3 regions of the Caldanaerobacter sp. genome follow, and region 3 is predicted to be linked to each of the others. Evidence: riboswitches for the same ligand, from Rfam matches in the RefSeq annotation. Region 3 holds a riboswitch; each other region holds the start of a gene.
The links. A riboswitch is a leader RNA that binds a small molecule or an ion and turns the genes downstream of it on or off. The one in region 3 is predicted to bind cyclic di-AMP.
Positions count from the first base shown of each region.

Region 1 (7,582 bases), on a different contig from region 3:
TAGCTCAAAGATGCCTCCATAATTATCATGTATCCCATTCTCAATGTGGCAAGGACAAATATTGACTGGAATATATTAGGCATAATTTCTGATACAATTATCGCACCATTGCTTCTACCCAAAGCCTGAGCAGCTTCTACATATTCTTTATTTTTCTCCTCCAAGACTTCACCTCTTACTAATCTAAAAAATTCCACCCAGCTTTTAAATGTCAGAGCTAAAATCAAATTCCAGAATCCGGGCCCCAAAACTGCCATTACTCCAACTGCAAATATTAAGAAAGGAAAAGAAAGCAAAAAATCAGCAAAGCGAGAAATCACAGTATCAATTGTTCCTCTGTAGTATCCTGCAATTGCTCCTAAGAAAGTCCCAATAGATGCTGAAATTAAAACAGTCAAAAAGCCGACCAGTATTGATATTCTAGAACCGTATATAATCTGTGTAAGCAAATCTCTTCCTACCTGATCAGTTCCCAGTGGATGTGCCCACGTTCCTCCACTCCACACAGGGGGCAATAGTCTTGCTGAAAGGTCTGAGTATTTAACGCTGTAAGGTGAAATAAAAGGTGCGAATACAGCCATTAAAATATAGGCTATAATTGTAAGCATTCCAATTAAAGCAGTTGGATGCTTTTTTATCTTCCCTAAAAGGCTTAAAAGGTTAGTTATTAAATTTGATTTTTTATAAGATACTTCGTAGTACTTTGCAGGCACTATCCCATTTTTTATAGTCATTTAAACACCCCCTACAGTTCAATCTTGGGGTCCAGATAAGTGTAGAGTATATCTACCAAAAGGTTTGCTATGACAAAAGTAAAGGCATAAAACATTACCACTCCCTGCACCAGTGGATAATCCCTGTCAAATATCGCAGTCACAACAAGCCTGCCTATTCCAGGCCATCCAAAGACATTCTCAACTATCATATTGCCTCCCAAAAGTGCACCCACTTCCATGCCTAATACCGTGACTGTCGGAATCAATGCATTTCTTACAGCATGCTTAAGTATTACTAATTTCTCAGGCACTCCCTTAGCCCTTGCGAAGACTACATAGTCATTTCTTAAGACCTCCAGCATACTGGACCTCATGACTCTTGCCAGAACAGCTGCTAAAGGAGCTGCTAAAGTTAGAGCAGGCAAAAAAAGATGCCTTATACTGCTTAAAAAGGCTTCCCAATCTCCAGCAAGAAGAGAATCAATAGTGTAAAAACCTGTTATTCTAGGTATATGAAGTAGAAAATTTATTCTGCCCTGACTCGGAAGTAAATTTAACTTAGCCGAGAAAATTAGAATGAGTATCAATCCCAGCCAGAAAGAAGGCATTGATATTCCTGTAAAGGATATTGCCATCATACTTCTGTCAATCCAGGAATTCTGCTTGACAGCAGATATAATCCCTATGGGAATACCTATTAAAATCCCGAGGGTTAATGCAGCCAGAGCAAGTTCAATTGTGGCGGGTAAAGTTTCTTTAATAAGTTTAATTACAGGAACTCCCTTTGTTATAGACTTTCCCAAATCTCCCTTTAAAAGATTTGCAAGGAAAATGTAAAGCTGTGTATATATCGGTTTGTCAAGATTAAACTCCTTCTTTAAAAGTTCTATATCCTGCTGTGACACCATGCTTTCTTTTCCCATCATTATGTCAACAGGGTCCCCTGGCGTAAATCTCATAAACACAAACACCGTTATAGCTATTGCTAGCATTATAGGAATTGTGTAAAATACCCTTTTTAAAACCTTAACTTCCCTCATAAAAATTCCCCCATCCACTTTAGAGCAAAAAGGGGTACCCCCTTTTTGCTCATTCAGAAAGCTTTACTCTGTGCATATTTTCTCTGCTGTCCATACTTGGCTTCCAGTTTTCTACATTTTTAGTCGCTGCTTCTACAGTCTTTAAAGAATATCCAAACACCCATGGAGCATCGTCATATATTATCTTCTGAGCCTTGTAGTAAAGCTCTTTTCTTTTAGCATTGTCCGTCTCTTTTGCCGCTTCATCTAAAAGCTTATCAACCTCTTTATTGCTGTAGAAAGAATAGTTTCCTCTTTCACCTGTCTTTAGCTTTGGATTTAAAAAATCAAATGGATCAAGATACGCATTTCCCCAGTCAGTAAGATATAGCTGCCTGGTGCCTTTCTGTATCTCTGACTGCAAAACTCCCCATTCCCAAGTCCTTACAGAAGCTTTTATGCCCATTTTTTCAAGCATGTTAGCTATAGCCAAGGCTTCCTCTTCTCTAAAAGGCTGCGTATCTATGACAACTTTCAAATCAGAAACTCCAGCCTCTTTTAAAAGCTCTTTTGCCTTGTCAGGATTGTACTCATAGGGCTTTAAATCAGTATTTGCAGCAAAAGCATATGGAAGCATTGGCCCTGCAAGTCTTACCCCATAACCTTTGTAAATCTCTTTTACAATAGAATCCATGTCTATTGCATAATTTAAAGCCTGTCTTACCTTTGGATTATCAAAAGGTGGCATTTTGTTATTTATCTCGAGTATATACACCCTTGTCCCCATGTTTTCTTTTACCTGTATGTTTGGATTTTTCTTTAGCCTTTCTATCATGTCAGGCGGGATATACTGAACTATATTTACCTCTCCTTTTTCCAAAGCCGCTATTGCAGTAGAGGGCTCAGGTATCATTCTGAATACAACTCTTTTTAGACTTGGAGGACCAACAGGGGGAATGTCTGGAGAACCACCGTAATATCCATCGTACCTTTCCAAAACTATCTGCTCATCCAATTTCCCAGATACATACTTAAAAGGTCCTGCTCCTATAGGATGCTTTAAAAATTCCTCGTACCCCACTTCTTCATAATATTTTTTTGGTATTATCTGCTGATGAACCAGTGCCTGAAGCAAAACCGGAAAAGGCTCTTTTAGTATAAATCTAACCGTATAGTCATCGATCTTTTTGACATCTTCCACAGGTCCCATCAAGCCTTTTCTTGGAGAAGTTTTCCCTTCAAGTCCCCCCTCTTTTATTATTCTATTAAATGTAAATACGACGTCATCGGCTGTAAGAGGGTCTCCATTTTGAAAAGTCACACCTTTTCTTATTTTAAACTCCCATTCTGTAGGCGATATAACTTCCCAAGACTCTGCTATTTCAGGGACTACTTTTCCATCGTATGTACGCGTCACAAGCCCATCAAATATGTTTCTTATTACTGTCTCAGTCTCTCTATCTCTGTAATCGGCCGGATCCAATGTCACAATGCTGCCCTTATTCAAAGCTATTACAATGGTTCCCCCATCTTTTTCCGAAGTTACTTTCTTAGAGGATGTACATCCCCCTAAAACGAGCAAAAGTGATAAAAGAAGTGCCAAAAGGATAGCAGTTTTTTTCATAATAAAATATACCCCCTTAAATGTAAATTTATGGTAAGGACGGGGGTATAAAAAGGCCGCTGAAATATCCAGCGGTCCTGGATATTTCTCCTTCCCACGCTTGCGAGGTTAGCTGACGGGCTCGGGTCGAAGGAGTAACCCTACTCTTCCCGTAAGAAGAGATTCGCCCCAAAAGTGTGGGTCCCCCGCCCCTTTTCGGGTTCAGCGATAACGATTAAGTTGTTTATTAAATTGTACCATACTTTTACCAGTTAGTCAAACACAGAATATCTCTTCTCTTCTTCAATTTCTATACTTCCAATAAGCCTTATGTCTCTCGAAGAAGAACCAATTCTTACTAGATATTTCCCTCCTTCTAAAAGCCAATCCTTCCCATCAAAACTTGCAAGACTCTTTAGAGGAATCTCTATTTTTATCTCTTGACTCTCTCCCGGATTTAAAAGATGGGTCTTTTCAAAACCTTTCAATTCCTGATAGGGCTTGTCAATTTTACCTTTAGGCGCTTTTATGTATACCTGTGCCACCTCTTTTCCCGGGCAATTGCCAACATTTTTAATTTCAAATTCCACTTGTAAAGCCTCATCTCTTTTCTCGATTCTTAAGCCTTTGTATTCAAATTCCGTGTAAGACAGGCCAAAACCAAACTCATAAGCAACCTCTTTCCCGAAAGTGTCATAATGCCTGTAGCCCACATATATATCTTCTTCATACACTACTCTTTCCGGGTTTTCTTTTGGCTCTCCTGGATAGGTCCATGAAGGCACGTCTTTGTAATCCATCGGAAAAGTAGTAGGCAACTTGCCAGAGGGATTAATTTCCCCAGAGCATATATCTGCAGCCACATACCCTGCTTCTTGACCCGGCTGCCACAAAAGAAGTATTCCGTCTACAAAATCTCTCCAACTTGCCACCTCTATAACTCCTCCTATATTAAGCATGACGCAGACTTTTTTCCCCTTCAAGTGAAAAGCCCTAGAGACTTTTATTATGAGATTCTTTTCATCTTGTGTAAGGTAGTAATAAGAATAAGGTATGACGCGGGATAAAGCTTCTTCATCTTTTACCCATTCAGAGGTAGGAATTGGATAACCTTCTCCCAGAGCCCTATCTATCCCCTCACTCGAACTTCTCGTTATCACTATAATTCCTACCTCATTCCTTTCGGCAATTCTCTCTAATTCTATTTCATCGAACCAGTCCTCTGGAAGCTTCGGAAGAAGCCAATTTCCAAAAGCCTTCGTAGGCTTATATTCATCCTGCCTCATCTTTTTTACCTTCTCTTCATATGTCGCCGCTAACTCCTCGTCTACGCTTAAGCCTCTTTTTCTAAAACCCTCCAATATGCTAACCACATATTTAGGATTGGTATTTCCACTCCCAAGTCCTCCCTTGAAAGTCTCAATCTGTCCTGTACCAAAAATCGCTAATTTTGCACCCTTGTATAAAGGTAGAACCTTATCATTTTTTAAAAGAACTACTCCTTCTGATGCCGCTTCATAAGAAATCTTTGCATTCTTTTCCAAATCCGGCTTATCAGAATAGGGGTGCTTTTTAAAAGAAATAGTATTTGTTAAAACTTTTAAAATTCTTCTAACCCTTTCATTTATAATCTCTTCCGTTATGAGTCCCTTCTCAAGAGCTTCCTTTATCTCCTCGATATCCCTTTTTCGTTCCGGATACCTTTGCTGGCTTTCCCCAGGCATGATAAGGTCATTTCCAGCTTTTATTTGACAAGAAGCACTGTCCCCCGCGTACCAATCGCTCATTACAAACCCTTCAAATTTCCACTCTTCTTTCAAAACCTCAGTCAAAAGCCACTCATTTTGCGAAGCGTGATAACCGTTTAGTTTGTTATAGGCGCTCATTACCGTCCAGGGTTTGGCTTTTTTAATTGCTATTTCAAACCCTTTTAAATATATTTCCCGCAAAGCTCTCTCAGATATTATCGTATCAATCGTGTACCTTTTCGTTTCCTGTTCGTTTCCTGCAAAATGCTTGAGACAAGCCCCAACCCCTTGACTCTGAACCCCCTCTACGAAACTAGCCGCCATTTCCCCAGTAAGAAAAGGGTCTTCTGAATAGTACTCAAAATTTCTGCCGCACAACGGATTTCGATGTATGTTCATTCCGGGAGCCAGCAGGAAATCCACTCCATACTCTTTTGCTTCTTCTCCCATGGCTTCTCCAACTTTCCGTGCCATTTCTCTATTCCAGGTAGAAGCTATCATAACAGCTACAGGAAAAGCAGTAGCATTTTTCTCGATCCTCAATCCTGCAGGGCCATCGGCATGAACCGTAGGCGGAATCCCAAGTCTTTTTATCTCCCTTGTCTCTCCAGCAGCCCCTCTCACTCTGGAAGGAGGGTTGCCAAACTCTCCAGGTGTACCTATCCCTACCAACAAACTAATTTTTTCATCGATAGTCATTTCTGAAATTATCCTATCAATATCCACTACTAATCCCCCTTTTGATAACGAATTCTTGCCTTACATAGATTTTACTATAGCCTAGATTTCAAGTCAAAAAATTTTTAACAGTCTTTTCGGCTGGGAATTGTGATATAATTATTTTGTGAAAACAAATAAAAAAAGGAGTAGAAAGTCGTGACAAAGAGCCTTAAACTTCGCACTTTTTTTCTTTTTGTATTTTTTCTAATCCTTTTTTCCATACTTATAGGAAGGCTTGTGTGGATACAGGTAATAAACGCTGAAAAGCTCTCCCTTGCCGTAGAAAGACAGACAACAGCGGACATAATAATAAGGCCGCAGAGAGGAAATATCTACGATGTAAACGGCAATATACTCGCCTGCAATATACCTGCTGCGGATGTATACGCTTCTCCAAAATACATAAAAGACCCCGAGAAGGCTTCAGAAGAACTGTCAAAATATTTATCTATCAGCAAAGAAGCCCTCTTCAAGGTTTTATCTAAAAAAGATTTGGAATGGACAGTGCTTGAAAGATTTGTTCCAATGGAAAAAGCTTTATCTATAAAAAAGCTTAACATTTCTGGAATATACGTAGAGAATACTTCTATGAGAAACTATCCAAATGGCACAATGTTATCTCAAGTCCTTGGTTTTACTGGGGTTGACGGATACGGCCTTTATGGACTAGAATACTCTCTTGACAAATATTTAAGCGGTGTCCCTGGAAGAGAAATATCCTTAGTAGACAGAGAAGGACATAAAATAGGAATACCATCAGAATATCACAAACCGAAAGAGGGGGAAGATGTAGTTTTAACCATCGATTCCGTCATTCAAGCTTATGCAGAGAGAGCCATTAAAAAAGCCTATGAAAAGTACAAACCAGAAGATGGAATAACTGCAATTGTCATGAATCCAAAGACAGGAGAAATCCTGGCAATGGCAAACCTTCCTGACTTTGACCCCAATGACCCACAGAAAGTTCCATCTCAGGAATACTGGGCAAATCCAGCTGTATCCAGCATTTACGAGCCTGGTTCTGTATTTAAAGTAATAACAGCGGCAGCGGCGCTGGACTCCGCCGTGGTAACCCCTGAAGAGCAATTCTTTGACCCAGGGTATTATGAAGTGTCTGGCAAAAAAATTAGAAGCTGGACGGTCCTTGGAAATATAACTTTTGCTCAAGCCATAGAAAAATCGAGTGATACAGTCTTTATGCAAATCGCCGAAAGATTGGGTTTGGATACTTTTTACAAATACATATATGCTTTTGGCTTCGGCAGCCCCACAGGAATTGAACTTCCTGGAGAAGCAGAAGGAATGATTTTACCTAAGGATAAAGTGTATCCTGTTGATTTTGCCACCATGTCCTTTGGACAGGGAATTGCAGTAACCCCCATTCAGATGATTACAGCCTTCTCAGCAGTTATAAACGGCGGAGACCTCATGTACCCGCACATTGTAAAATACATTAAAAATGAAGGCAAGATTATAAAGGAATTTAAGCCTCAAGCAGTAAGACAAGTAATATCTAAAAAGACTTCCGACATTCTAAGGGACATATTAGAAAAAACAGTGACAGAGGGAACCGGACAATTGGCTCAGGTCCCCGGTTACAGAGTTGGCGGCAAAACTGGCACTACAGAAAATTACCAGAAAGGGAAATACACTGCTTCTTTTGCAGGTTTTGCTCCTGTAGAAAATCCAAAAATAGCGGTCCTTGTCATAGTAAAAAATCCGACGCAAGGTGGACATATGGGAGGAGAGGTAGCTGCTCCAATAGCCCAGGAAATA
Region 1 is NZ_JBNATX010000012.1:33,021-40,602, forward strand. It holds gene ACPLVE_RS05415 (ABC transporter permease) at 1-734, opposite strand, end outside; gene ACPLVE_RS05420 (ABC transporter permease) at 746-1,756, opposite strand; gene ACPLVE_RS05425 (ABC transporter substrate-binding protein) at 1,806-3,359, opposite strand; cyclic di-AMP (ydaO/yuaA leader) riboswitch at 3,442-3,576, opposite strand; gene ACPLVE_RS05430 (beta-glucosidase family protein) at 3,611-5,785, opposite strand; gene ACPLVE_RS05435 (peptidoglycan D,D-transpeptidase FtsI family protein) at 5,963-7,582, shown strand, end outside.
Region 1: linked by a shared signal. The riboswitch ahead of ACPLVE_RS05425 (ABC transporter substrate-binding protein) and the one ahead of ACPLVE_RS06485 (LysM peptidoglycan-binding domain-containing protein) in region 3 are both predicted to bind cyclic di-AMP.

Region 2 (7,582 bases), on a different contig from region 3:
ACGAGAAGTACAAAATGCTATCCTTACCGGAATAGCTCTTGATAAACTAGCTGAACAAGACCTTTTAGAAGAACCCTTGCTTTCCATTCTAAAAAGGGATGAACCCTTATACGGCATAGACGAAATTCTTGCCCTAGGAATAACAAATGTGTATGGCTCCATAGGGCTTACAAACTTCGGATATCTTGACAAAGTCAAGCCCGGAATAATAGGAAAATTAAATGCAGAAAAAGAAAAAAGGTGTAATACATTCATAGATGACCTTGTAGCTGCCATAGTTGCTGCCGCTTGCGCTAGAATAGCTCATTCAAGGAAAAGCAGTCTCCCCTCTGATTGATAATAAAGAGGGGTTATTTTTTTAACAGAATCTTCAAATATCCATCTTCTGAAGAGATATGATTTAATTTCCATCCTTCTAAAGGAACATTAAAACTAAGCGTTGTATCATATCCCTCTACCATTTTTTGAAGTAGGTTACCTTCAATCATAATCCCCTGAACTTTTATAGAATCAAACACAAATCTTATCTTGTTATCCTCTATCTCAAATTTCCCTTTTGCATCGTATTTGTTTTCCTCCTTTATTTCAAAACCGCCGTTTATGAAATAAACTTCTACCTGTCTCAGTTTTTCATCGTAAGAACGAAAAAGATTCGTCACATCCTTATCATAAAAGGTAGCTTCAGCACTAAAAAATGAAAGCTTGACATCATGAGGTTGAAGCTTTTCCCAGGGAAGTTTAGGAATACTACTTAACAGAAAATCCAAAGAAGAAAGAGAAGAACTTGTATTTTCCACAATTTCTAATATCCTCTGATAATTTTCTATTTTAGCCTTTATTTCCTTAAGCACCTCATCTTTGCTTCTTTTTAATTCCTCTAATTTTATTATAACACTTTTTTCCTCTTCCTGCTTTTGTAAAAGGAGTTCCCTTTCCTGAGCAAGCTGTTTTTCTTCCTCTTTCTTATGTTTCACGAGATTATAAAGATTTTCAAGTTTGTCATAATAATAGTTTGTAACCACATCTATATAGATAAGCCTGTGAAGGAGGTCCGTTGCATCCTTTGCCATCAACAACAAAGACAAAATTGCATTAGTACCTGACATATATAAAAACCTAAACCAGCTATTCAATATAATCTTTTCTTTTTCTATATCCTTAGAAACCCTGTCAATTTCTTTTTCTTTTTCTTCAATTACTACGTTAAGTTTTTCTATTTCTGCTGTAATCTCCTCCAACTTCTTTTGGGATTTTAGTTTTTCTACATCAAGATTTAATATTTCTATAATGACCTCCTGCTCCTTTTGTTTTAATTGATAAAATTCCCCTAATTCTCCCTCTTGGCCTTTCACTATAAGAAAGTTAATTATAAAGATGCTTGTCAATGCAATCGAAATTATCCTTTTCATAGCACCCCTCATTTATATGTAATTTTTTGTTCCATATGGAACTAAATCCTATTTAATCTACTGTAATTTTGTCCTTTATCTGCTCAAACATTTTAGGACCAATTCTAGGAACATTCATTATATCTTCGATCTTTTTAAAGGGTCCTTTAGCCTCCCTGAATTCTATGATCCTATCAGCAGTAACTGGACCAATGCCGGGCAGAGTCTGAAGTTCCTCTTTTGTAGCGGTATTTATATTCACTTTTTTTGAATTTGAATAAGAATTAACATATAAAGGAGAATTTTCAATTTTTTCTCCTTTTTTGAATACCTTTATCATTTGTTCATCTTTTACCTTTTGAGCCAAGTTGATATTAGATAAATCCGCCTCTTCAAGCACTCCTCCTGCTTTTTCTATAGCATCTATCACCCTCTCTCCCTCTTTCATTATGTAAACCCCTGGATTTTTCACCTCTCCAGTAACATAAACCTTTATTTCAATAGGTTCATGTTCTGAGGCCTTTTCAGCTGTTAACTCAGATTGAGAAGTATCTACAATAAAATCGGCCTTCAGCTGGCTATTTCTATACATTACATATCCAGAAAAAAGCAATATTACAGACAAAAGGATTATTATGGCGTACTGCTGTCTTTTGGTAAATTGTACCATAAGATCACCTCATTTTGCAAGCTCCTTTATTTATTTCTACACCCATTAAAAAATTCCTTTTTACTTTTATCATTTTTTTGGTATACTTTAATTATGAACAATACAATGGAGGCGCGAAAATGACTAAAAGATTAATAGCTTTTTTCGCGATAATTATAATCTCTTTTTTGTCAATCTCAGCATACGCAGAAACTTTGAAACCTCCAGAAATTGTCGGACCTACCGCAGTATTGATAGACTTCACTACAGGTCAGATACTATATGACAAAAACATGCATAAAAGAATGTACCCAGCAAGTACTACGAAGATTTTGACTGCTATACTTGCTTTAGAAAAAGGAAGACTGGATGATATTGTAACCTGTAGTGAAAATGTAACTAAAATTGAAGGAAATTCAATATTTTTATCTCCGGGCGAACAGCTCACCCTTGAACAGTTGCTTTATGCTTTGATGTTAGAATCTGCAAACGATGCTGCAATAGCAATTGCAGAGCATATAGGTGGAAGTGTAGAAAATTTTACTAAAATGATGAACGAAAAAGCGAGGGAAATAGGTGCTTACAACAGCCATTTTGTAAATCCAAATGGATTGCCTGATGAAAATCATTATTCTACGCCATATGATATGGCACAAATTGCAAGATATGCCATGCAAAATCCAGAATTTAGGAAAATTGTGAGCACTCTCCATTATCAAATCCCTCCGACAAACAAGTTCGACAAACCGAGAGACCTATGGATAAGCAATCGCTTACTTAAACCTTCTCGTTTCTATTATGAGGGAGCCGATGGCGTAAAAACAGGCTACACTGTAGCTGCAGGACAAGTGTTGGTGGCTTCTGCAACGCGAGACGGGCACAGGCTTATATCTGTTATAATGGGAGATGAAGGCATAAACATTTGGACAGATACTATAAAGCTTTTAGATTACGGTTTTCAAAACTTTTCCCTTGTAAGAGTAACACAAAAGGGCGAGGTGATAACTTCTATAGATCTTGGGAAAAGCGGATTTAAGCTTCCTTTAATTGCACAAAAGGACTTTTATTATGAGGTTCCAAAAGGTAAAGAAAATGCCATAAAAACAGAAGTTGTACTAAAACAAGACATAAAAGCTCCCATTCAAAAAGGTAAAGTCTTAGGATATATAAAATACACACTTGATGGAAAGGAGATAGGAACAAACCCGCTAATTGCCTCAGAAGATGTGTATAAAAACTTTTTGGGGAATTACTACAACGAAAAGGAAAAAAATCCTATTGCACATCCTCTAAAATTGATCTTTGGCATAGCTTCTTTTAGCCTAGCTTTTCTTCTCTGGAGAAGGCAAAAAATAAAGCAAAGAAAAAGATTTATATTTTCTAACAAATACTAAAAAGGAGGGGACACATCCCTCCTTTAAGTTTGTTGGCAAAGTCCTTTTTAGCTTAAATAGCATTTTGTGTTAATGCTTGTAAAAGGTCCCCAAGTTTAGTTATTGCTTTGGAAATGCAAAAATAAAAGGGCGCAAGAAGAGAATTCGCGCCCTTCTTTTTCCTAAATTTAATTTACAAAAGGGAGCGTTCTTTTTTATACTCTCTTAAAATCTTCTCTACCCTTTCTTCTTCTGGTATGATCCTATGCTTTTCGTAGTCATAGGCATAGCAGGCTCCATCTATAACTTTTGTCTGAAGAGCTCCTTTGGCGTATTTATTACCCTTTAAATGAGGTGCATCTAAAAGACCTATTTCTATAGCTGTTGCCAAAACATCCGGGTCAGACCATGGATCTTCACTATGGGGCGCTATTTCTTTTATAGCCTCAAGCAAAATCCTTGCTTCTTTTTTGAGCTGTTCTTTCCTCTTTATCACATCTTCGTCTTTAGTCAAGTCTGGCATTCCAAACATAGTATTTTTTATCACAGCCTTTACTATTTTCACGCTTTCAATTATGTCCTCAGGCGTTGCCGCGTGGTGAGCTTCACAATATCCAACTACGTGATATATGTGAGGTTTAATAGCCATAGATAAATATGCGCTAGAAGCAAGCTGTCCTTTTGCTTCTAAAAGGTCAGAGGGAAAACTTGCAAGACCTGCTCTTGCTTGCCTTATCACTCTAAAGTTTTCATCTTCTAAGTCCTCTATAAGTTCTATTTTTGCAAGCATCTTTGCTAAGTCCATTTTAGGGGAAATAGAAGCTGGAACATTGAACATAAACTGTGCTACATAATCCCTAACCCCCATTTTCTTTGCGTTATATGCCGCAAGAAACGCAGTTACAACCCCTATAACATCATGGGCATCTCTTAAGCTCCAGTGATGAGCCTCATTTACTTCTACAGGCACACCTCTTTCTGCATGCCACTTCATCAATTGCTGGTTTTCCCTTATGGAAGTTCTTACATCTCTTGGGCCTCTCCCGTCAAGCACATTGTACCAGCTCAATGGTATAGCAGCCCATGCGTTTTTTATAGTCCTTAAAAGCATTTCTGCCATCTTAAAAACATCATTAGTTCCGCTATAACACCTCAAAAGTGGATAATTACCCCTTCTTGATGCTTCATATATTCGTATTAAATCCTCTTCTTTTCTTATAGGAACTCCTCCTGCTCCATCTAGAGCTGGATCGTATTTTTTATCGAAGAAGTGCTCTTGTGCATTCTGGTCAGGAGCTATGGAAATCACGTCTAAAACTTCTGCCTCAGCTATTCTTTTGACACCCTCTATGGTATCCTCCAATGAAGGAAGTCCAAAGTGGTGTCTTATGATGGGATAGGGGAATTTATCCTCAATCCTTCCAATCAGAGTATCTGCAAAAACTCTTTTCTGAAAAAATGAAATTCCTCCTCTTAAGAAATTGATAGTTTCCTCGTCTCCTTTTGTGCCGTCAAAAACTGCAGAAAATATCCCTGATCTTCTTGCGACCTCTGCATTGGGTTCTGTCCCTCCAAATACCCATTTGATATTTTTTAAATTATTCCTTTCTATCTTATCTTTAAGTTCTTTTAACAAGTTCTCCAAAGCTTGTGGAGTAAGTCTGTAACTTACCCCTACAATTTCAGGTTGATACTCTTTTACAGCCTCAATCAATTTATCTATTGGAACGGCTGGCCCCAAAAACACTGTCTCATAACCCTGCTGTTCTGCAAACTTTAAGAAATTATACACGCCAGCAACATGAACACAATTTCCAATTGAACCGGCAACAATAAGCTTTCTCATGCTGTCGCAACCTCCTTTCTCTTCCCTTCTACTAGTTCTATGATCTCATTAGGAGACATTCCACTTATTCCGAGTTTATCAGCAGTTCTTCCTATTTCCCAGTAATCTTTTCCGTGCATTACAGAAGCCAAATGTATTATCGCGTCAATTGTAGGTGTTTTCACACCTATTTCTTTTCCGATAGAAGAGATAGGAACAAGGCTCATAGGAACATCCTCAAAAATATACCTGCAATTTACAGTATCAGGTGCCATAAGCCCTATATAAGCTTTTGTGTTCTGTATAGCTTCATAAAGAGTATCTCCCTCAGCGTTATAACTTTCTTTAAGCCATCTTTTAGCAGAGATAGTTTTTACGCCTAAAGCTTTTGCTACCATCATTCTTTCATTGTCAATCTTTTCAAGGATTTTAGCGACAGAAGGTGAAATCCCTTCTCTGTAGTATTCAAAATTTCCTTTAGTAGTCTCAATCCTGGCAGCATTTAAAAGCGTTGGAGCAGGATGGAAAATTGCTCCAAAATTATTGAAGCTGGTTTCTAACACATTCTCAGCAGCTACAAACTGTGGAAAAGCGATATTGAGAATTTCCACTACTTCTTCCGTTTTATCTTTAGGAATTGCAGCAACTGACACTATGTCTTTAATCTTATATATCCTGGCCTTACCATTAGAAGACCTGCAAGCATAGATAAAAGTATCGGTTTCAGCAACGACAACTTCTATATCACTTCTCTTTTTAAATATGTTGTGAACTTCCAATGCTCCCCCTGTTCTTCCCGGATTTAATACTACTATCTGACCTTCTTTTAAGTGGGGCAAAAGCTCTTCTGCAATCGTGGCATGGGCAGATGCAGGCACAGCTACTAGTATCATATCTGCATCTTTTACAGCTTTGGCTATATCGTCAGTGACAAGATTCAACTTCCCAAATCCTTCAACTTCTCCTTCTAGTTCTATACCACCTTTTTGTATTATTGGAATCAATTTTTCATAAGTTCTGTTGTATAAATTTACTTTAAATCCTTTTAATGCAAGATGTCCGGCAATTGCCTGCCCCCCGTTACCCGCTCCGATTACAGCAAAATAAGGCATTTTCATGCCTATACCCACCCCCTTGCCAAAGAAATGAAAAAGCTATAGAAGGACTTCTATAGCTTTATTTTCGGTGTCAAAAAGGTAATAAGACACCTTACATGCTATCATCCTTCTCTTTCAACGCTTACGGGGTTAGCTGACGGGTTCGGGTCGAAAGATAACCCTACCATCTTATAAAAGATGGATTCACCCCAAAAGAGTGGGTCCCCCGCTTCTTAACGAATTCAGCGTTTAGCATGTTATTCAATTATACAAAAACCCGTTTTTATTATATCATAAAATAAAATGTTTGTAAAGTAAAATAAAGGAATCAGGTGTCAGTATTTTCCAAAATCTTCTCCTACTCTTATTTCATCCAGATAGTTGTAAATAGTGTATCTGGACACGCACAAAATTTTTGCCACATAGTCTACAGCACCTCTTATAAGGAAGGTACCCTTTGCATCCAGCATCTTAACTATCTGCACTTTTTCTTCCTTTGTCATGAAATTTACAGGTTTTCCGAAACTTTCCAATGTCGTGTTCACTATACTTTCTAAAACATCGCTTACACTACCTGTATAAGATTCCTTGTTTTCCTCTGAAGGCTCTGATATTTCACAGAATTCTGACAAAGTATTTTTTACAAGAATAAACTCCGATATGTCTATATTTACTGTCAAACAACCTACAGCTTTCCCATTTTCGTCTTTTATAAAAATAGCAGAAGATTTTAATATCTTCCCGTCTCTGGACTTGTTTTTGAAATTAATCATGTCTTCTAAACTGTCTGATTTTAATGCCTTTTGAATCACATCAGGCAAAGGGCTCCCCTTTTCTCTCCCAGTAACGTGCCCATTAGCAATGGCAATTATAGGCCCTTGAGGTGATGAAAGGTCGTGAAGAGCTACTTCGCAATTTTTCCCAAATGTGTTTGCAAGACTTTCTACTATAGGCGCAATACTTTTTAAAAGCGGATGAGTACCCATCGGATTGAATCCCCCTATTATACCAGATTGTGTGCGGATGTGAAAAAAGAAATGATTAAAAATTTATTAACGTTATTATACATGCCTTATCCTCTGTTGTCAAGCACTATCTCTTTAGCATCTGCCCATAATCTTTCAAGACTGTAAAATTCCCTTGCTTCCTGCTGAAAAATGTGAACCACTACGTCTTCATAATCCATTAAAATCCACTCAGACGCAAAGTCTTTCTCCACATGGTCCACAAATATACCTTCTTCTCCCAAT
Region 2 is NZ_JBNATX010000008.1:31,039-38,620, forward strand. It holds gene ACPLVE_RS04315 (phosphatidylglycerophosphatase A family protein) at 1-337, shown strand, start outside; gene ACPLVE_RS04320 (coiled-coil domain-containing protein) at 351-1,409, opposite strand; gene ACPLVE_RS04325 (helix-hairpin-helix domain-containing protein) at 1,462-2,058, opposite strand; gene ACPLVE_RS04330 (D-alanyl-D-alanine carboxypeptidase family protein) at 2,178-3,431, shown strand; gene ACPLVE_RS04335 (cobalamin-dependent protein) at 3,604-5,256, opposite strand; gene ACPLVE_RS04340 (NAD/NADP octopine/nopaline dehydrogenase family protein) at 5,253-6,353, opposite strand; cyclic di-AMP (ydaO/yuaA leader) riboswitch at 6,458-6,590, opposite strand; gene ACPLVE_RS04345 (helix-turn-helix transcriptional regulator) at 6,668-7,318, opposite strand; gene rsfS (ribosome silencing factor) at 7,405-7,582, opposite strand, start outside.
Region 2: linked by a shared signal. The riboswitch ahead of ACPLVE_RS04340 (NAD/NADP octopine/nopaline dehydrogenase family protein) and the one ahead of ACPLVE_RS06485 (LysM peptidoglycan-binding domain-containing protein) in region 3 are both predicted to bind cyclic di-AMP.

Region 3 (7,582 bases):
TTGACTTTAAAGATGTACATTGTATACTTTCTCATCCTCAGGCTCTCGCCCAATGTAGAGAATACATATTGAATAATTTCCCGAGGGTAGAGGTAAAAGCTACAGAAAGCACTGTAAAGGCTTTGTTAGGGGTAAATGCTAAAAAAGGGATAGTTGCTATTGGGCCGGAAAGAGCTGCTCGGCTTTATAAACTTAAGGTATTAGAGAAAGATGTGCAGGATATAAAGGAGAATTACACAAGGTTTCTGGTTATTGCGAAAAGAGACAGTGACTATACAGGAGGGGATAAGACATCAATAGTTTTTTCTGTACCGAATGTTCCCGGAAGCTTGTATAGAGCTTTAGGAGTTTTGGCAGAGAAAAATATCAATATGACGAAAATCGAATCAAGGCCTTCCCGAAAAAAGTTTGGGGAGTATGTATTTTGGATAGATATAGAGGGACATAGAAAAGAAGAAAGAATAGAAAAGGCTTTAGAGGAGTTGAGGATTAGAACAGATTTTTTAAAGGTTATGGGTTCATATCCAAAATTTGAAATAGAAAGATAAAGGGAGGAGAAGAGGTATGGTAATTGTAATGAATATAGAAGCCACTGAAAAACAGATTTCAGAGATTACAAGTCTTTTGAGTTCCTTAGGACTTGGATATCACATCTCTAAAGGAGAAGAAAAAATAGTAATAGGTGTGATAGGGGATAAAAGGAAACTTGATGGAAAAGCGATAGAGATGATGGAAGGAGTAGAGAAAGTAATTCCAATAGTCGACCCTTATAAGCTAGCTAGCAGGATATTCAAACCAGAGCCTACTATTGTAAAAGTTGGTGATATTGAAATAGGAGGCAAAAATATTGTCATAATGGCAGGACCGTGTGCTGTAGAGAGCAGAGAACAGCTTTTTGAGAGTGCTATGGCAGTGAAAAGAGCGGGAGCCCACTTTTTAAGGGGAGGGGCATACAAACCCAGGACTTCGCCTTACTCTTTCCAAGGGTTAGAGGAGGAAGGATTAAAAATGCTCAGTGAAGCGAGAGAGCTTACAGGTCTTAAAATTGTCACGGAAGTGATGGATGTGCATTCAGTGGAAAAAGTGGCGGAATATGCGGATGTCCTTCAGATTGGAGCGAGGAACATGCAGAATTTTTCTCTTCTTAAAGCTGTCGGAAGAATAAATAAGCCTGTGCTTTTAAAAAGGGGGCTTGCGGCTACCTTGGAGGAATGGTTGAGCGCTGCAGAGTACATTTTAAATGAGGGAAATAAGGATGTAATTCTCTGCGAAAGAGGTATAAGGACTTTTGAGACTTACACACGCAATACTTTAGATTTGAGTGCAGTTCCGTCTATAAAGAAATTGAGCCATCTTCCCATAATAGTTGACCCTAGCCATGGAACTGGTCGGTGGCACCTTGTTCCTTCCATGGCCAAGGCAGCTGTTGCTGCAGGAGCGGATGGACTTATCATAGAAGTACATCCTGACCCTAAAAATGCTCTTTCTGATGGGCCTCAGTCTTTGACCCCAGACAATTTTGAGAGCTTGGTGAAAGAATTAAAAATTATTGCTGAAGCTGTAGGGCGGGAACTGGCATGATAGAGAAGGTAGCTGTTGTGGGACTGGGCCTTATAGGCGGGTCTATTGCAAAAGCTTTAAGAAAGTATACAGATATAGATGTCATTGGAGTGGATGTTGATACAAAAACTTTAGATAAGGCTTTAAGAGAGGGTACAATTTCTGAAGCCTTCAGGGAAATAAATTTTGCACTTGAAGTAGATGTTCTTTTTATCTGCACTCCTGTGGGGAAAATAGCTGATAATGTTAAGAATATATATCCTCATCTTAAAAAGGGATGTATAATAACTGATGTTGGTAGCACTAAAAAAGTTGTCATGGAAGAGATAGAGAAGTTTTTACCTCTGGATTTTTACTTCATTGGAGGACATCCTATGGCTGGTACTGAAAAGGCAGGGTACGATTATTCTCACCCTGACCTTTTTGTAGATTCTTTTTATTTTTTGGTTCCTTCTGACAGTGTGGAAGAAGGAATTTTAGAGATTTTTGTAAAAGAAATAATAAAAAAGATAGGTGCAAAACCTGTCATTGTAGATTATAATGAGCATGACAGGATAGTAGGAGTTATAAGTCATGTTCCTCATATAATTTCTACCACACTTTCTAATTTTGCGCATAGAGAGTGTAAAGATGCCTTAAAATATGCTGCAGGAGGATTTAAAGATACTACGAGAATTGCTCTTTCTCAAACTGAAATGTGGAAAGACATAATTTTTAGTAACAAAGAAGTGCTTCTTGAGTTGCTTAAAAGTTATAAAGACCTCATTGAAGACTTTATACAGCATTTAGAGGAAGAAGATGAAGATTTTTTAGTAGATTTTCTTAATAGGGCAAGAGAATACAGGAAAAACATAGAAGTTTGAGGTGTAAAAGATGGAGGTAGAGGTAATAAAAAAGAAAAGTCTAAAAGGCGTTATTTCTGTTCCTGGAGACAAATCCATATCGCATAGAGCTATCATGATAGGTTCAATAGCTGAAGGGCTAACAGAAGTAGAAAATTTCCTTGTTGCTAAGGATACTCTTTCTACTGTAGAGTGTATGAGAAAATTAGGTGTGGATATTGAAGTAGAAGGAAATAGAGTGAAAGTGTATGGAAAAGGATTGTACCTTAGCAAAAGCAGTGAAATATTAGATGTAGGGAATTCTGGGACAACAATTAGGCTTTTGATGGGAATACTTGCAGGGCAAGAGTTTGAGACAATACTCACAGGGGATGATTCTATAAAGAGGCGGCCTATGGGAAGAGTGATAGTGCCTCTTACTCTCATGGGAGCTAAGATAGAGGCAAGGGAAGGGAATTTTGCTCCTGTCAAAATAAGAGGTGGAAAACTTCGAGGAATAGAGTATAAAATGCCTATTGCCAGTGCACAGGTTAAATCCAGCATAATGCTTGCAAGTCTTTATGCGGAAGGCATGACGGTTATTGAGGAACCTACATTATCGAGAAATCATACGGAGCTTATGCTTCAAAATTTTGGTGCTAAGATAAAGATAGACGGAAAGAAAATATTTTGTTATCCGGGAAGTAAATTAAAAGGGCAGAAAATTATAGTGCCGGGAGATATATCTTCTGCTGCTTATTTTATAGTAGCAGCGAGTTTACTTTCTAATTCAGAGGTAATTATAAAAGATGTAAATGTAAATCCTACAAGAACGGGAATTATAAATGTTTTAAGAGATATGGGAGGAAATATTCAGCTTATAAATGAAAGATATGTAAATAATGAAAAAGTAGCTGACATTGTAATTGAAAGTTCTAAATTAAAGGGTATAGAAATCGGCGGAGACCTTATTCCTAAACTTATTGATGAAATTCCCATTATTGCAGTTGCAGCGGTTTTTGCAGAAGGGATAACTGTGATAAAAAATGCGGAGGAGTTGAAGGTAAAAGAAAGCAACAGGATAAAATCAATGACATCAGAACTTGGGAAAATGGGAGCTAAAATTTTTGAGACAGAAGATGGAATGATTATAGAAGGGACAGGCTTTTTAAAAGGAGCCGAAGTTGAAAGCTACAACGACCACCGTGTGGCCATGTCCTTGTGGATTGCTGGCCTTTTGGCAGAAGGTCGGACCATAATTAAGAAGGCTGAATGCGTCGACATTTCATATCCCGATTTCTATAAGACATTTGATATGCTATAATTTTATTGGTGATAGCGATGAAGGAGAAGGTACTGATTGTAGAAGATGAGAGACAAATAGCTCGATTTTTACAGTTAGAATTTGAACACGAAGGATATGAAGTAAAAATAGCATATGATGGGGTTTCGGGGTTGAAAGAAGCTTTAGAAGGAGATTATGATATCGTACTTTTAGATGTAATGCTTCCAGTGATAGATGGATATGAGGTTTTAGAGAAGATAAGGGAGAAATCTGATATACCTGTAATAATGCTTACAGCAAAGGATCAGGTAAAAGACAAGGTAAAAGGTTTAGATATAGGTGCGGATGATTATGTCACAAAACCTTTTTCCATAGAAGAACTTTTTGCTCGAGTAAGAGCTGCGTTGAGGAAAAAAAATCTACCTTCGAAAAGAGGAGTATTGAAGTTTGCGGATGTTGTTATAGATTTTAATACATATGAAGTAAGAAGACAGGGTATAAAAATTGACCTTACTAAAAAAGAGTTTGACCTTTTGGAGTTTTTGATGAGAAATGCTGGAATTGCTCTTTCAAGAGAGAGGATTTTGCAGGCAGTATGGGGATATGAGTATTACGGTGATACAAATGTAGTGGATGTGTATATAAGGTTTTTGAGGAGTAAGATTGATGACCCTTTTGATAAGAAGTTGATTCACACTATAAGAGGTGTGGGTTACATTTTGAGGGTTGATGGGAATGAAGATTAGATGATGCCGAGAAGAATAACCTTTAGGATAGCACTTCTTTATTCTGCTGTCTTTTCTTGCGTGTTAATTTTTTTAAATGCTTCAGTGCTTTATACTTTAAAATATTACCTCATATATCAGTCAATGAAACAGGTAACAGTTCAGTCGGAAGTTATAGCGTCAAAGCTTGACATATCGGCTAAAGACATGAGCAGCATTCCAAAAGATATGGTGTTTTCTGGAATAGCAGATGAAAATATTTATGTAAAAATATTCGATTCAAAAGGGAATATTGTGTACCAATCAAAAAATTTAGAAGAAGTTTATATTCCGTATGCAATTAATTTAGGGGTTCCCGTTAAGATTGATGAGTTCGACAAAGATTTAGTTTATTTAAATACAAAATTCAAAAAAGACAATTCTATTTTTTATATTCAGGTTGTAAAAGATATGAAAAATGAGTATGCTTTTTTGAAGCTTCTTTTTATTTTGATGTTTTTTGCCGATGGAGCTGGCATATTAATATCCTTTGTAACAGGTTATTTAGTCACAAAAAGGGCATTAAAGCCGGTAGATTACATGATAAAAGAAGTAAAAGAGATAGATGCTAAGAGACTCAGTAAAAGGCTTAAAGTTTACGGCAAAGAAGACGAACTTGTGAGACTTGCAAAGACTTTTAACGATATGTTGGACAGGCTTGAAGAATCTTTTGCACGTCAAAACAGATTTGTTTCTGATGCTTCCCACGAATTAAGGACTCCTATTTCTATAATAAAAGGGTACATAGACATGCTGGATAGATGGGGAAAAGAGGATAAAGAGATATTGGAGGAAGGGATTAAAGCCATAAAAAAGCAAACCCTTGAGATGGAAAATCTTGTTGAGAAGCTTCTCTTTTTGGCTAGAGGTGACGACAGGTCGATAAAGTTAGAAAAAGATACTTTTGACTTAAAAGAGATGGCAGAAGAAGTAATCGCGGAGATTAAATTGATTTATGAAGACAAGGACATCTTGTTGAAAGGAGAAAGTGTAAATATAAAAGCAGATAAAAGGTTGATAAAAGAACTTTTGAGGATTCTTGTTGATAATGCAGCAAAATATACTTTAAAGGATGGCAGGATAGAGATTGAGATAGGAAATAGTGACAGGGCTTATATAAAGGTTAGAGATAATGGGATAGGAATTCCTGAAGAAGAATTGCCTCATATTTTTGAAAGGTTTTACAGGATAGATAAGGCCAGATCTAAGGAGACAGGGGGAACGGGTTTAGGGCTTTCAATTGCAAAATGGATTGTAGAGGAACATGGTGGAGAGATTCATGTAAGAAGTAAAGTAGGAGAGGGGTCGGAATTCACAGTGTTGTTTCCGATTGATAATGACAGCAAATGACTGTATTCCCATCAGTTTAATATAGACAGGGATTTTTCATTCTGTGTATAATTTAGATAAAACATGCCGAATCCCCAATAGTGGGGTACGGGGGATGTTAATTTGGGGGTGAATCCACATTTGTGTGGTAGGGTAGCCCTCACCCGAACCCGTCAACTAACCCCGGAGGCAAAGGAGGGTAAGGTAATGTCTAGAGTTCATATCAAGGCAAAGCCTCTCATCGCATTGATAATCGGAGGGCTATTTTTATTTCAGACTGTCTTTGCCGCTACTTATACTGTTAAACCGGGAGATACTTTATGGGGGATAAGTCAAAAATATGGCATTACTTACACTAAATTGATGGCTTTAAATGGGTTACAGACTACTACAATATATCCTGGCCAAGTGCTGCAAGTGCCTGGTAATGATAACATATATGTGGTTCAAAAAGGCGATAGTTTGTACTTAATAGCCAAAAAATATGGGATTACTGTAGATAATTTAAAAGCTGCAAACGATTATAAAAGTGATGTCATATATCCTGGTCAGGTGTTTATCATACCAAAACCTGTTGATTCTTCATCTCGCACCTATAACGATGTTAGCAGAGGTTATGTTCAAAGGAGCGTAATACCTTACACTTCAGAGGAATTTGACCTTCTTGCACGACTTGTTACAGCAGAAGCAGATGGAGAACCATATCAAGCCAAAGTAGCGGTAGCGGCTGTGGTGATAAACAGAGTTAAAAGTGGTATTTTCCCAAGCACCATAAAAGACGTTATATATCAAGTAGATGCGTGGGGCAATTATCAATTTACTCCTGTATTAAACGGATGGATAAATAGACCTGCATCTAAAGAAGCTATAGCTGCTTCAAGAGATGCTTTGAGTGGGATCGATCCAACAAACGGAGCCTTGTACTATTTTGATCAAAGTTCTACGAATGCTTGGCTTTGGTCTTTACCCATAGCGGCAAGGATAGGTAATATGGTTTTTTGTTATGGGAAGTAAGGCGATGAGAGGACAGAGGCGGGATAACCGCCTCTTTTAATTTTTATAAACTCATAGATATCTTTTATTTTCAGTTATGAATTGCTTGCTTTGATATCTAAAAAATGTTATTTTTAGATTAGAAAAATTTTGGAGGTGTTTCTATGTACATAGTGGATTATACATCTGATGACTTCCAGAAAAATTTAAAAAAATCAGATATAGTAATAGTGCCCGTTGGCTCTGTAGAAGCTCATGGTCAGCACCTTCCTCTTGGGACAGATATTTTTTCTCCCAGGCTTTTTTGTAAAATGATTGAAGAAAAAATTGGTGATTATGTGTGGATTGCTCCAGAGATACCTTATGGTCAAAGCTATGACCTTTCAGTCTATCCCGGGACAATTCACGTGCCTTCAGAAGTGCTGGCAGAGTATGTATATGCTGTTGGGAAAAGTTTATATGAAAATGGCCTAAAAAAGCTTATATTTTTAAATGGGCACGGGGGTAATATCACTGCTTTAAACCTTGCCAGTGAAAAGCTGGTTCAACTAGGGATGACCGTCCTTACAATAAACTGGTGGTTAGATTTTTCAAAAGAGATCCTCACAATTACAGAGGGGCAGGGACATGCTGGAGAAGACGAGACGTCAGCGATTTTGTATTACGATGAAAGACTTGTTAAGATGGAGAAGGCCACAAAAAATATAAAGAAGCCTATTTACAGGGTTTATTTTAAAGACAGGGGAAAAACGCTTTATGAAAATGCTATGTCAGGGGATGCTACACTTGCGACAAAAGAAAAAGGTGAAAAGATCTTCAAACTCGTGACG
Region 3 is NZ_JBNATX010000017.1:19,617-27,198, reverse strand. It holds gene pheA (prephenate dehydratase) at 1-548, shown strand, start outside; gene aroF (3-deoxy-7-phosphoheptulonate synthase) at 565-1,581, shown strand; gene ACPLVE_RS06505 (prephenate dehydrogenase) at 1,578-2,423, shown strand; gene aroA (3-phosphoshikimate 1-carboxyvinyltransferase) at 2,434-3,705, shown strand; gene ACPLVE_RS06495 (response regulator transcription factor) at 3,723-4,412, shown strand; gene ACPLVE_RS06490 (ATP-binding protein) at 4,416-5,780, shown strand; cyclic di-AMP (ydaO/yuaA leader) riboswitch at 5,835-5,966, shown strand; gene ACPLVE_RS06485 (LysM peptidoglycan-binding domain-containing protein) at 5,967-6,773, shown strand; gene ACPLVE_RS06480 (creatininase family protein) at 6,917-7,582, shown strand, end outside.